Regions from separate parts of the Chryseobacterium sp. C-71 genome, predicted to be linked through region 2. Evidence: riboswitches for the same ligand, from Rfam matches in the RefSeq annotation. Region 2 holds a riboswitch; the other holds the start of a gene.
The links. Region 2 has a riboswitch for thiamine pyrophosphate ahead of LNP04_RS09810 (TonB-dependent receptor). Riboswitches for the same ligand answer to the same signal wherever they lie in the genome.
Positions count from the first base shown of each region.

Region 1: it holds a riboswitch for thiamine pyrophosphate, as region 2 does, so the genes downstream of both, pnuC (nicotinamide riboside transporter PnuC) here and LNP04_RS09810 (TonB-dependent receptor) in region 2, are expected to answer to the same signal.

Region 1 is NZ_CP087131.1:750,795-758,283, reverse strand. Features, by position in the region: gene LNP04_RS03415 (NADP-dependent oxidoreductase) at 1-146, shown strand, start outside; gene LNP04_RS03410 (zinc-binding dehydrogenase) at 198-506, shown strand; gene LNP04_RS03405 (hypothetical protein) at 638-1,030, opposite strand; gene LNP04_RS03400 (hypothetical protein) at 1,056-1,625, opposite strand; gene nudK (GDP-mannose pyrophosphatase NudK) at 1,645-2,226, opposite strand; gene LNP04_RS03390 (TIGR01777 family oxidoreductase) at 2,262-3,170, opposite strand; gene LNP04_RS03385 (hypothetical protein) at 3,191-3,529, opposite strand; gene LNP04_RS03380 (HPP family protein) at 3,535-4,131, opposite strand; TPP riboswitch at 4,249-4,354, shown strand; gene pnuC (nicotinamide riboside transporter PnuC) at 4,378-4,974, shown strand; gene LNP04_RS03370 (hypothetical protein) at 4,961-6,004, shown strand; gene LNP04_RS03365 (hypothetical protein) at 6,062-6,952, opposite strand; gene LNP04_RS03360 (single-stranded DNA-binding protein) at 7,205-7,489, shown strand, end outside.
Region 2 is NZ_CP087131.1:2,147,582-2,155,070, reverse strand. Features, by position in the region: gene LNP04_RS09820 (bifunctional aconitate hydratase 2/2-methylisocitrate dehydratase) at 1-1,707, opposite strand, end outside; gene LNP04_RS09815 (WG repeat-containing protein) at 2,105-2,866, shown strand; TPP riboswitch at 2,901-2,994, shown strand; gene LNP04_RS09810 (TonB-dependent receptor) at 3,039-5,141, shown strand; gene LNP04_RS09805 (hypothetical protein) at 5,424-6,185, shown strand; gene LNP04_RS09800 (acyl-CoA thioesterase) at 6,173-6,694, shown strand; gene LNP04_RS09795 (2-hydroxyacid dehydrogenase) at 6,812-7,489, shown strand, end outside.

The DNA of each region.
Region 1 (7,489 bases), 1.4 Mb from region 2:
AATATCTTGGTGCGACGGTGGCAACTACAGCGAGTGAAAAAAGTTTTGATCTCTTGAAAAATTTGGGTGCAGATGTCCTGATCGATTATAAAACTCAGAATTTTGAAGACCTATTGATTGATTATGATTTTGTATTGAACAGTTAGGATGATAAAACGCTTGAAAAATCTTTCGATGTAGTAAAATCTGAGGGTAAAATTATTTCAATTTCCGGTCCGCCAACTCCGGTATTTGCAGAAGAATCTAATCTGCCTTGGTATGTGAAATTCGCTACAAAATTCTTGAGCAGTAAAGTCAGAAAAATAGCAAAGAAACAAAATGTCAATTACTCATTTCTTTTCATGAAAGCGGACGGAAAACAGTTGACAGAAATTACAAAACTCATAGAAGCTGAAAAAATAAAACCTGTCATCGACAAAGTATTTCCATTCGAAAACACCAATGAAGCCATAAAATATGTTGAAAGTGGTCGTGCAAAAGGAAAAGTAGTGATTAAGATGAAATAAGCTCTTAGTTTTTAAATAAAAATTAATTACTCACCTCAATCAAATTCAAATCGGGATCTCTGAAATACACCGATCTTATGTTTTATCAAGATCAGCTACGGTTAAACCGATATGATCGATATTACTTATTTTCATTTTTTCATTCTCTTTTGAAATTCAATAAATGCTTTAAAATTTTCAGAAAATCCAAAGTGATAAATCGCATCGGAATAAACAAAAATCATAACGTAAAACGGGACTTCTTGTAATAGACTGAAATCAGATGAAAAAATGACTGAAAGTGCCAAAATAATCGCCAATGAAAACAGGAATATTGAAAGAATACGTGCCCAGTTTTTACCAATATAGACTAAATAGAGAAGTCCAACTGTTAGAAAAAAGCGAATGATTTGTGAAATGAGTTTTTGAATATCAATTTCCGGCCGGGAAGATTGATTAAAATAAATGGTATATAAACTCACCAATAAGACAGCTGCAAAGACGGAATGAGTTCTTCTCTGTCCTTTTTTTTCCAAATAATTCATTGATGTTTATCTTAAAATTATCTTTTTACTCCTGATCCAAATACGTTAGTTTAGCATCTTTCACAAACTCATCAAAACTCATGTTTTTAGCAGCTTTAGAATTCGTTAATTCAAAAAAGTAAATAATAGGGTTCGGCAGATTTCTGTTTCTGGTTGTCAGTCTAAATCTCTTCACCTTTTCATTTAAATTAAGAAAAAGAAGTTCTGAAATTTTCACAGAAATATTATTCACGTCAAAAGATGCTTTCGGATCTTTTTGCAGTTTTAAAAATCTCTTTTGAGTTTTATCGGTGGTTTCATCCAGAAATTTCTGCATTTGGTAGTCGGTCAACAGCTGAGGATAAATCAAACCTTGTTGTAACATTGAAAAAGTCATTTTATCAGATTTATCAAAGAAAATCACTTTATCATCAAACAGAACCTGATTATCTTTTGGCGTGATTTTCCCTTCAAATTTTTTGTAATTTTTCTTTTTGTATTCGGTTTTAAAATGCTCGACAGCGTGCTGATCTTTCGTACTCAACCCATCTTTTTTCTGAGCGAAAACGGCAAAAGAAAATAATAAACAAAGAATCAGTGAATATTGCAGTTTCATAATTTTATTTTTAAATAATCTATACTAAATTTTTAAGCCTTACATGCTGAAGCAGCATGATGGTTTTGGCATCTTTTATCTCTCCAGAGTCAATCATTTGAAGTGCTTTTTCAATATCAATTTCCAAAACTTCGATGTCTTCACCTTCTTCTTCAAGACCGCCGCCGTTTGTAATTTTCATATCACTTGAATATTCCGCGATGAAAAAATGCAGAATTTCTGTGACAGATCCGGGTGACATATACGCTTCAAAAACTTTTTCTACTTTTGATATTTTGTAGCCGGTTTCTTCTTCAGTTTCCCTTTTGATACAATCTTCGGGATGGTCATTATCCAATAAACCTGCACAAGCTTCAATCAACATTCCGTCAGTATTTCCGTTGATGTAGGTTGGCATGCGAAATTGCTTGGTCAAAATTACATTTTTTGTACTTGTGTTGTACAATAAAATGACTGCTCCATTTCCTCTGTCATAGGCTTCTCTGCTTTGGGTTTCGGTGGTTCCGTCTTTTTTTAGAATATTGAATGTGATTTTTTTTAAAGTGTACCAGTTATCTGAAAGAATTTCAGTCTTTTCAATATGAACGTTTGTATTTTGCATAGATTTTACAATCTTTTTTATATATTTTATTTAAATTAATTTTTCCTGAATAGATCCTCCAAAGCATTTTTCAGGTTCGGAAATTTAAATTGAAAACCTGAATTCTGAAGCTTTTCCGAAGATGTTCTTGAGCCTTCAAGCAGTGCAACAGACAGTTCGCCAAACATTAGCTTCATCACAAATCCCGGAATATTAGGCATAAATAGGGGTTTGTCTAAAACTTCCGCAATTTCTTTTGTTAAATTTTCATTATCAGTATGTTGTGGTGCTGATGCATTGTAAGCACCTTTTATATTTTCGTTTTTCACGGCGTATTCAAAAACGGAAGAAAGATCATCGATATGAATCCACGGAATGTACTGTCTTCCTGTTCCGATCGGCGACCCGATACCAAGTTTTACCGGAGCAGCCATTTTTTTCAAAGCACCCTCCTTTTCAGAAAGAACGATGGCGATTCGAACTTTTACCACTCTTTCGGCAACACCTTTTTCTAAAAACTCGTCCGCAGCTTTTTCCCAAAGAATAACGACTTCACTAAGGAAATCATTTCCTTTTTCGTCTTCTTCCTTAAAAATTTTCTCAGAAGTAATCGCTCCGTAAATACCAACGGCAGATGCTGAAATGAAAGATTTCAGTTGAATGTTTTTCTTTTGTAAAGTTTTTAAAATCAGTTGTGCAGAGTCTACACGGCTGGAAATAATTTCTTTCTTACGCTCATCAGTCCATCTTTTTTCTGAAATATTGGCTCCTGCTAAATGGATAACGTGACTGATGTTTTCAAAGGCTTTTTCGTCGATCGTTCCGTTTTTAATATTCCACTCAAAGTCATTTTCATGCTTTTTGGTTCGGGTTAAAAACCGAACAGTGTATTCATTTTCAAGTTTTTTAGCTAAAACTTTTGCGACAGATCCGCCGGCTCCGGTAATTAATACGACTTCTTTCATGTATTGATTTTGGGATTCTTTTAATTCTTAACAATTAAAATATAATCATCATCTAAAAGTTTATAGCCTTGGTCGTAAATAAACTTATATTCAGAACCATTTTTGTAAACTTTAATTTGTGTAAAATAATTAAAATCAAATCCTAAGCCACTCAATTTAGATTGGGCAATTTTAGTTTTACCTTCCAGATTGATATCGCTCAGAATACGGTAATTTCGGCGGAGTTTATTATTCACATTCCGCATCAGATTACTCGAATCTTTATTTTGTTTGTTGTTGTAAGCATTTCTACAGGCGTCATTGCAGAATTTTTTATCTGATCTTCCAATGATTTTTTCGCCACATTCAAGGCATTCCATAGCAATTAATTTTTCAATGGGTGTTTGTGTTTTTTATGTAAAAGTCTTTTCCATTTCGTACTCGTCGGATAGCTTCTGTTTTTAGTAATATTATTAAAAAATAAAGCAACTAAAAGCAAAATAATACAACCCGACAAAACTGGAGAAAGTACGTACCAATATCCTAAATCTGCAATTTTCCCGGGAGAAGTCACGGCAATCAAAGCTGTTGCTCCGCCTGGCGGATGAAGCGTTTTGGTGTACTGCATCAAAACAATTGAAAATGCCACTGCCAAAGGTGCAGAAAGCCATAAGATATTAGGAACAAACTGATAAACAGTGACACCTACCAATGCTGAAATCACATGACCGCCGACAAGATTTCTCGGTTGTGCCAACGGACTTTGAATAGCTCCGTAAATCAATACACTTGATGCGCCGAACGAACCAATTAAGAAAACATTTTCCTGTTCCAATAAATACTGTGACTGCAGAAAAGCGATAATTCCGATTCCGAAAAATGCGCCGAGAAATGACCAAAAATGTTCTTTATAATCAACGAGAGTTTCTTTATAGATTACATATTTTGATACACGGTAGGTTCTTCTGAGCGTCTTCTTCACAGTTTCTGATATTAAAATTTAAAGATACAAAATATCCGTTTACAAACGGCTGTGGAATTTCATTTGCTAAATAAATTCAGCTTTAATTTTTTATTCTCAGAAAAAAGTTTCAATTTTGCCTCATCAATGGGGTGCTGCACGATTGCGGCTGAGATGATACCCAGGAATCTTCCACACCTGATCCGGATAATGCCGGCGTAGGGAATTTGATTTTATCATCTCATCATTTAATTTATAAAAGTTAATTTGATGCAGGAAATTTTACTAAAGACAACCTGGCCGGAATGGCTTGGGGTCTTCTTTTCAATTTTTCAGGTTTTATTGGCCCGAAAAAACAATTCAAACAATTATCTTTTTGGTATTGCCGGAATTTCACTTTCGCTGTATGTAATGTTTTTCGCAAAACTCTATGCGGAATTTACCTTAAATCTTTACTATCTGATGATGAGCATTTACGGCTGGTTGTACTGGAAATTCGGAAAGCAACAATCTGAAACAGTGATTTCAGAAACAACCAATCAGGAAAAACTAATCACCGCTGGAATTGTGTTTGGAACTTTCAGTTTGTTCTGGTTTTTTCTTACGCATTACACCGATTCCGACGTTCCGATTTGGGATTCATTGGTCAGTGCTTTTGCATGGGCAGGAATGTGGCTGATGGCGAGAAGAAAAATCGAAAACTGGATTTTGCTCAATGTCAGCAATATCATCGCAATTCCGTTGTTGATTCACAAAGATTTGTATTTGTATGCGATTTTGACGGCTTTCTTATTCATTGTTGCTATTTCAGGATATTTAGAGTGGCGAAAAATTATTAAAAAAAGAGAAAATGCTTTCGCATAAAGAGATCAGAAATGAAATGTTGGCGGCGTCTGTGGTTTCTCCAGGAATAATGAACGTTATTCATGAGCAGCGTTTGCTTCAGATTTGGGTTCCAAAAAAATATGGCGGATTAGGTTTTCGGTTAAAAGATGGTCTGTCGGTATTATTCGATTGGTCAAAAATTGATGGAAGCTTAGGCTGGATGCTCACTTTATGTTCGGGAGCCAATTTTTTTTCTAGAAATTTAAAACCAAATATTGCTTCAACACTTTTCGCTAACCCAAAAACCTGTTTCGGAGGAAGCGGAATGATTGGCGGAACAGCAGAAAAACAAATCGACGGAACATTCATCATCAACGGACTTTGGCATTTTGCAACGGGAGCGCCACACCTAAGTCATTTTACTTTAAATGCTCAATTAACTGAAAACGGAAATCCTTTGTTGGATGAATCGGGTTCTGAAATCATTCTGTCATTTGTGATTTCTAAAGATCAGGCAGAAATTATTCCCAACTGGAAATCGATGGGCATGAAAGCTACCGGAACGTATTCCTTTAAAGTTAATGATGCAAAAGTTTCTGAAGATTACAGTTTTATTTACGATGAATTTTTTACCGATGATGTTTTAGACAAAATTCCATTTAGGATTTTTGCAGATTTGACTTTACTCGTCAATTATCTTGGGATGGCAGCGCATTTTTCGGAGGAAGCAATTAAAATTCGGCCAAATCTTGACTTGAAATTATTTAATAAAATGATCAATGACAATTTGGAAAAAGCATTTCAATTTGCCGATGAAATTGAAAATTTACTGAATGATTTTAAATTAATAAGTTCTGATAAACAAACAGGGATTCATGGCTTTTCTACAGATTTAGTAAAGAAATTATCGCATCAGATTTTGGAAATTTATTTTCAGTTAGGACTTCGGGCAACGCATACAGATTCTGAAGTTTATCAGATTTTTTGTGATTATTTTACGGCGACGCAGCATTCGAATTTTAGGAGGGAGTTTGGGGAACCAAAATTCAAGATTTCACATCGTAGCTAATGCTTTTCATTTCAATTACAAACCCGTATTTTGTCAATACAATATAAACTGTAGTCATTATAAATCATCATAATTTTTTTCAACTTTATCAATGTTTTTTTTGATAAAATGAAAAATTTTTGTTTCATCTTTTAATTGACTTTTATTCCATATTATCATTTCTTTCATACTATCTAATTTTTTTAAGTTTATATTACATATCAAAATAAAATATAGCTTTATTCTTAAATTACGCCTTTTGTTTAAAAATTTATATCTGTCTAGAACACCAAAATTAGTTTCATATTTCATGTAAACTATAATGAAATATAGGATAGGTGTAAAAATTAAAGTTAAAAATGGAGATATAAGAAATGTTTTAAAATTTCCATAGTTGAAGTACTTATTGAAATCATTGATAATGTTATAAAAAGTAAATCCTAAAATGAAAAACCCGAAGAGTGCGAGAATAAACTCTAAAAGTTTTGTTACTGTCTTATATTTAGGACTTGATTGGTTTTTATATGATGAAATTTGAAATATAATAGATAAAAAGAAAATTAGTGGAACTAAAATCAATTCTGTGATTAAACTAAATGACTCTAAATTAATTACATATTCTAAAAACGTAGTTATTGTTAAAGCTTCTAAAATAATTTTAATAAAGTCAATTAATCTATTTAATTCGTTTAGTTTATAAAATAAAACAATACCAGTTGTTACAATCCAAAAGATCAATTCTTTATAATAAGAAATTTCCCAAATATTTAGTTTGGTTAAGTATATAATTATAAAACCGAAGTAGAGAGATACGAAAATATATAAGACAATTAAGTATTTATTTAATAGAAGTGCAAAAAAATGTTTTACACTTTTTAAATCATTAAATATTAAAAAAAGAACAGATACAGATGACCAAAAAATAATTGATAAGTCTCGATTACTAAGTGAATTTATCAGTTCGTTCATTATTTATTGTAGCTAACTCTCAAATATACGAATTAATCAGAATTTTTTTAAAATACATTTTATTTATCTTTTGCCTTCTAATAAAGGTTTTAAGCGATTTTGATATAGTAATATGCGTTTTCAAACGACTACAAACGAATTTAAATAATTTTAAACCGAATAAATTTTGAAACCTGATGAATCTTTGCAACAGAGATTTGAGAAAACAGTGAACGTCTCTTATCTGAATATTAATTTTAAAAATACAAAGTTATGTCACTAAGAAACAAAGTAACCCTAATTGGTCACACAGGAAAAGAAGTAGAAATGATGTCTTTCGACAACGGAACTCTTAGAGCTACCGTATCATTGGCAACCAACGATCATTACACCAACGCAAAAGGGGAGAAAGTAGAGGAAACACAATGGCACAGTTTGGTAGCTTTCGGGAAGACCGCCGAGATATTTCAAAAATATGTTCCGAAAGGAAAAGAAATCGCCGTTGAAGGAAAGATCAACTACAGATCGTATGATGATAAAGACGGCGTGAAAAGATAT
Region 2 (7,489 bases):
CACAGATTCCGGAATCGGCATCGATGCTTCACCAGTCGCTAATGCCAAAGCAACAGTTCCTGAGTCAGCTCCAAAAGCTACACCTTTAGACATTCTTGTGTGAGAGTCACCTCCGATGATGATTGCCCATTCGTCAATCGTAATATCATTCAAAACTTTATGAATAACGTCTGTCATCGCATGATATTCACCTTTCGGATCTCTTGCAGTGATCAAACCGAAATCATTCATAAATTTCATCAATCTAGGAATGTTTGCCTGCGCTTTTTTGTCCCAAACTGATGCTGTATGACATCCAGATTGGTAAGCACCGTCAACAATTGGAGAAATTACTGTTGCTGCCATAGATTCCAATTCCTGTGCAGTCATCAAACCGGTTGTATCTTGTGAGCCAACTATATTTACTTCAACACGAACGTCTGAACCTGCGTGTAAAACTTTGCCCGGAGCTAAACCAACAGCATTTTTGTTAAATATTTTTTCAACAGCAGTAAGACCGACTCCTTCTTTAGTAATTTCTTTTGAGGGAGCATAAACTGTAGGAATTTCAATTCCTAAAATACCTGAAGCCCAAGTTTGTAATTTTTTACCAAAGACAATTGCGTAAGATCCGCCAGCTTTGATAAATTCCATCTTTTGCGGCGTGAATGACTTAGAAATATCTTTCAATTCCTGGTCGCCATTGTATAATTTTTTAGTCTTTGTGTTAATCGTAAGAACAGTTCCTGTAGCTACAGAATAAACTTCCTCAAGAATTGGTTCGTTGTTTTCATTACGGATAATATTACCTTCTGCATCTAGTTTTTTTACCCAGTTTTGTAGATCGATTCCAATTCCACCAGTCACGTCAACTGTCGTCAGGAAAATTGGAGAAATACCATTTGTTCCACCAACAATTGGTGCAAAATTCACAAATGGAATATAAGGACTAGCCTGTTTACCAGTCCAAAGTGCCACGTTGTTTACACCAGACATTCTTGATGAACCAACTCCCATCGTTCCTTTTTCAGCAATCAACATCACGCTTTTGTCAGGATGTTGTGCCTGCAAAGCTTTAATTTCTTCTTGAGCTTGTGGAGTCATCATGCACTTTCCGTGAAGTTCACGGTCTGATCTTGAGTGCGCCTGATTTCCAGGTGATAATAAATCTGTCGAGATATCACCTTCACCAGCAATATAGGTAACTACTTTGATTTCTTCAGGAGCTTCTGGTAGTTTTGTGAAGAATTCAGCCTGTGCATAGCTTTCAATAAGTTCTTTTGCAATTTCGTTACCGTTATGGAATGCTTCTTTTAAACGATCTGTGTCAGCTTCGTAAAGGAAAACCTGAGTTTTTAGAACGTTTGCAGCTTCTTTAGCAATATTAGCATCGTTACCTAAAGCTAAATCCAACAATACTTTGATTGAAGGACCACCTTTCATGTGAGATAATAACTCGAATGCAAAAGCAGGAGTTATTTCTTCTAATACGGATTCACCTAAAATGATTTCTTTTAAAAACTGAGCTTTCACAACAGCAGCAGGTGTTGTACCCGGTAAACTGTTGTAGATAAAGAATTTCAGAGAATCTGCTCTGTATTCGTTATTGGTATCTTTAATTTGTGAAATGATTGCGCTTAAAAGTTCGGCACCATCAATTGGTTTTGGGTGAAGACCCTGAGTTTTTCTTTCTTCAATCTCTTGGATGTAATCCTGATAAATATTCATAAATAGAAGTTCTTTTTAAAAAATTAAAGGTAGATATTGAATAGTTGCCATCTGAAAGTACAGAAGCAAGCTGTATGATCTACACCATTTCTAAAAATGAGAGATAATAATCTGTCCCAATGGGTAAATAGTAAAAGGACTTTCTCTGAAAATGTAAGTGGTTTACCTGCAATCTGTCTCGCCGCAAAAACTCTTTTCGGATAAAACGTTTGGGTGGCTTTTGATGTGTTGCAATCAAATGTTGTGGCTTAAAAACGTTTTAATATTATCAAACATTTAAAAATGTTCCCAAAAATACGGAATTTTAATATTTTTTTTGGTCTAAATTATTTAGATTCTGTATAAATATGTGTTTTATATTTTCTATTTTTGGCAGATATTTTGAACACAAACAATCATGAAGAAAATTTTCAATGTTATTTTTATTCTTTTATCAATGAGTTTCGTTGCTCAGTCTAAGGTTTTGAAAAGTAATAAGTTAGTTGTTAAGAAGAATCCGGTAAAACAGATTGTTAAGAAAAAACCTGAAAGTAATTTGGTGGTTATTAATGAAAATGTTCCTTTATTAATTCCGCAAAAATTAAATGGTAATTTTGGATATGTCAATCAAAAAGGTAAATTCGTAGTGACTCCCGAGTACCACATTGCCATGTTTTTTGCTGAAGATTGCAATCTTTTAAATTCACCAAATCCTAAAGCCAAGAAGTTTGGCACGTCTAATTTTGCGACAGTTGAAAAGAACGGTATTTCATACAGAATCAATCAGGCCGGAAAAAGATTATACCAATTTAAAAATGCAGATTTGGGAAAGTGTCAGACTGAATTTAAAAAACAACTTTTTCATGCTTATATTTTAAATGGCTCGTATGGAATTATAGAAGATTCTAAGTTTAGTAACCCATCTGACCGCTCGCATTTTAAAATTTATCCAAAATATGAATATTTACATATTTTAGAAGGTGATGATTTGTCAAATCCTATGATTGTGGCTTCGCATAAGGATAAATTTGGCATCATCGATGTCAACAACAATATTATCATTCCATTTGAATATGCTGATATCAAAAGAAACTATAGCTGGAAATTGGGGAAAATGTTTGAAGTGACTAAAGATGATATCAACTATTACTATATTGATTCCAATAACAAATCCTATTAAATTTGTAACATCATCAAATTTTTGTAATTTTGCGCTGAAATTAAAGGGGTGCTCCAATGGGGGCTGAGATTATACCCAATGAACCTGGAACGGGTAATGCTGTTTAGGGATGTTGTATCATAATATCTTATCGATCCCCTTTTATTCCATTAAATTTTAAAAATTTATAAGAATGAAAGGATTTATTTTTTTAGGACTTACCGCAAGTTCTATGGGTTTTGCACAAACTCAGAATACAGATTCTCTGAAAGTCAGAGAAATCGAAGCTGTCAACTTTACCAAAAGATTGCCGGTTGCCAAGGAAATCATCAATGTACAGAAGGATTTGGATGGCAGAAACCTTGGGCAGGATTTACCAATTCTCTTAAAAAATCAAACCTCAATTATCTCAACTTCCGATGCTGGAAATGGCGTTGGATACACGGGTTTTAGAATTCGTGGGGTTGCAGGAAGAGGAATTAACGTGATGATGAATGGTGTTCCGTTCAACGATTCTGAAAGTCAGGGAACTTTCTTTGTCAACGTTCCGGATCTTACGAGCTCAGCGTCTCAGATTGTGATACAAAGAGGTGTGGGAACTTCCAACAACGGAGTTTCGGCTTTCGGGGCAAGTATCAATGTGATTTCTAAAGAGCCTGAAGAAAAGTTTTATTTTAAAACAGATGACAGCTACGGTTTATTTAATACATACAAATATTCTGCTGAGGTAGGTTCTGGTAAATTCTGGAAAGACCGTCTTTCTGTGATGGGAAGATATTCTCACATTCATTCTGACGGTTATATCGACCGAGCTTTTTCAGATTTAAATTCTTACAATTTTACTGCTTTATTTGAAGAAGGAAAAACGAAGCTTCGTCTGATGGCATTTGGTGGAAAAGAAAAAACCTATCAGGCCTGGAACGGAGTCGACAGGAAAACATGGGAAACCAATCCTAAATACAATATTTCAGGTGCAATCTATGATGCAAACTGGGAAAATGTAGTCGGATTTTATGATAACGAAACTGATAATTACAGACAAAATCATTATCAATTACTTTGGGAGCAAGGTTTGAATGAAAGATGGAGTTTAGAAACCACTTTGCACTACACTAAAGGAAGAGGGTATTACGAAAATTATAAACAGGGAGATCCTTATGCAAGATATGCCCTGCCTGATTTCAATGGTGACGAGTATTCTGATTTTATCAGAAAAAAATGGCTGAATAATGATTTCTACGGTATTGTTTCAACACTATACGGAAAGTTTGATAATCTTGATCTGAATTTCGGCGTTGTCGGAAATCAGTATTACGGAAGACATTATGGAAATGTAACAGATGTTTTTGTTCCGCAGATTCAGGAGCATGAATATTACAGAAACCGTTCTGTGAAAAATGAAGTGGCGGGTTTTGCTAAAGCCTTGGTTAAAGTAAATGATTTCGAATTCTTCGGAGATCTACAATTAAGAAACATCGATTATGATACGAAAATCTTAATGGCAGGCGATGACGAAGGGGCAGATTTAAATAAAAACTGGCTATTTTTTAATCCAAAAGCTGGTGTCAATTATAAATTAGGTAACGGAAAAGTATTCGTTTCTTATGCTCATGCGCAACGAGAACCGAATCGTGATGATTTGATTGCAAACAATGATGTAAAATCAGAAAAGCTACATGATTTTGAAGCGGGTTTTGAGAAGCAGTTCGGGAAAGTCGCTTTCACAGCCAATCTATATTATATGTATTACCTGAATCAGTTGGTTTTAAACGGACAGATCAGCAATATCGGAGAATTCATCAGAACCAATTCAGGGAAAAGTTTCAGAAGAGGTATTGAAGTCGGTGCTTTGGCTAAACTTTCAAAGCAATGGGAAGTTTCTGGAAATGTAAGTTTGAGCCAAAACAGAAATCTTGATTTCAGAATTGAAAACGAAACAGGAATTAATCAATTAGGAAACACGGAAATATCTTTCTCACCCAATGTAATTGCCAATTTAGGTTTGAGATTTAATCCTACCCATAATTTGCAGTTTGCTTTGATGAATCAATATGTTGGGAATCAGTATTTAGATAATACAGAAACCCAGGATTTGCAGTTGAAAGATTATTTTCTGACAGATTTTAATGCTCAGTATCAATTTAAAATTGCAAAACATGATGTTGCTTTAAAATTGTTGGTCAATAATATTTTTAATCAGAAATATGTCAACAACGGTTATGTTTATGACGGACCCATATATTTTTCTCAGGCAGGAACCAACTTTATGTTTGGCGTTAGTTGGAAAATTCAGTAATTAATTATACACCATTTCATATTATTATATTTCAATAAAGTTCAGATTAATTTTTTTAAAGACTGCTTCGGCAGTCTTTTTTGTTTTCAATTAAATGACAAAAAGCTATTCCCACAGATTTCATAGATTTTCACAGATCAAGCGGTTGAGGTATGACAAATTTTAAGTTTGTTCGAAAAAAAAATCTGTGTTGATCTATGTAATCCGTGGGAAGCATTCCATCGTTTATATTGCAAACAAATCTCTGAAAAAGTCACGAAAAAGTTATAAATTTGCCGTCAAATGAATATTTCAGCTTACATTTTAGACTATTTGAAACAATTTGGAACGGTCACCGTTCCGAAGTTTGGTGTATTTTCTCTGGAAAATTCTAAAGCAGTCCTCAATTCAGAAAACGGAAGCATCCTCCCTCCCTCTACCAAAATTGCGTTTCATTCTGATTATCAGGTTTTATCTGATAATTTGGTTCAGTTTATCAGCAGTCAGAAAGCGGTTTCAAAAGAAGCGGCAGAAAACGAATTGCAAATTCAAACTGATTTTTGGAAGAAAAAACTGCAGGCAGAACAGGTTTTAGAGATTCAGGATCTCGGAACTATTTTCATCGAAGACGGACAGCTTCATTTTAAAGGAAACCGTTTAGAATCTGATCATCCTGATTTTTATGGTTTAGAAGAAATTCACTTTTCAGATATTAACAAAGGGGAAACTTTCGAAACGCCTAAAAATATAGAGAAAGATTACAAATTCAATAAATCAATTCTTTGGATTTTCCTTTTTATCGTTCCGGTTTTAGGAATGTTGTATTTAGCATACACCCAGCAGGAATTGATTTTCGGAAAAAAATCTTTTGATGACGTTTCTGTACAGACCAAAACGAAAAGGATTGAAAAGAAAATTCCGGTAAAAATTGATTCAGTTCAGATAAAAAAAGCAGATTCAATTAAAGCTTTTAAGGCAGATTCTTTAAGAAAAGATTCAATAAAACAAGCTGCAAAAACTTGGAAACCAAGTTCTCAAAAAAGAAAATCAAGATGGCAAAAATAAAAAAAGCGTCAGAATCTCTGACGGTGATGACCAATATCGTACTTCCCAATGATACCAATCAGTTGAGAAATCTTTTCGGCGGCGAATTATTGGCAAGAATGGATCGTTGTGCATCCATCTCAGCAACCAGACATTGCGAAAGAAGAGTAGTAACGGCGTCTGTAAACCACGTTTCATTCGATCATCCAATTCCGGAAGGTGGAATTGTTGTGATGGAATCTAAAGTTTCGCGTGCATTCTCAACATCAATGGAAATTTATGTTGATGTTTGGTTGGATGACCCTATTAATCATAAAAAAATTCAGACCAATAAAGGAATTTACACTTTCGTGGCCGTGGATGAGTTTAATAGACCTATTCCAATCCCGGCAATGGAACCGGAAACTGAACTTGAAATAGAAAGATTTGATGCTGCATTAAGAAGAAAAGAACTTTCTCTGATTCTTTCAGGAAGAATGAAACCTTCTGAATCTGTTGAGCTTAAGAAATTATTTCAAGATCCTTCTTAAAATAAATAAATTAATAGAAAATCTACGACTCTGCTTAGCTTGATAAAATATAAAAATCATTCTGAGCAGAGTCGTAGAATTTTAAGGTAAAATATCAATAGTTAATTTTAAAAAAAAATGAAGATTCTCCTTCTAGACAAAAATCACCCACTCATCACCGAACAACTTTTAGAAAAAAACTTTATTCTGGAAGAAGATTTTATGTCTTCTTATGATGAAGTTTGCCAGAAGATTGAAAATTATGATGGAGTTATTATCAGGAGTAGAATTCCTTTAGACCAAAACTTTTTAGAGAAAGCAAAAAATCTTAAGTTCATCGCAAGAGTAGGAGCGGGAATGGAAAATATTGATATACCCATTGCTGAAAAATTAGGAATTCAACTGATCAATTCTCCCGAAGGAAACAGAGATTCTGTTGCAGAACACGTTGTCGGAATGTTATTGATTTTAATGAACCGACTTTTCATTGCTTCAAACGAAGTGAAAAACGGGATCTGGCTGCGTGAAGAAAACCGTGGTGACGAATTACTCGGAAAAACCGTCGGATTGATTGGTTACGGAAATATGGGAAAAGCAACTGCCAAAAGACTTTCAGGCTTCGGGTGCGAAGTGATTTTCCATGACATCCTTCCCAATCTTTCAGATAAATTTGCGACACAGGTTTCTTTAGAAGAGTTGAAAGAAAAAGCTGAGGTTCTGAGCCTGCATATTCCTTTGACATATTCAACAAATTATTTGGTGGATGCTGAATTTATTTCTGAGATGAAAAATGATTTCTACTTTGTAAATACGGCA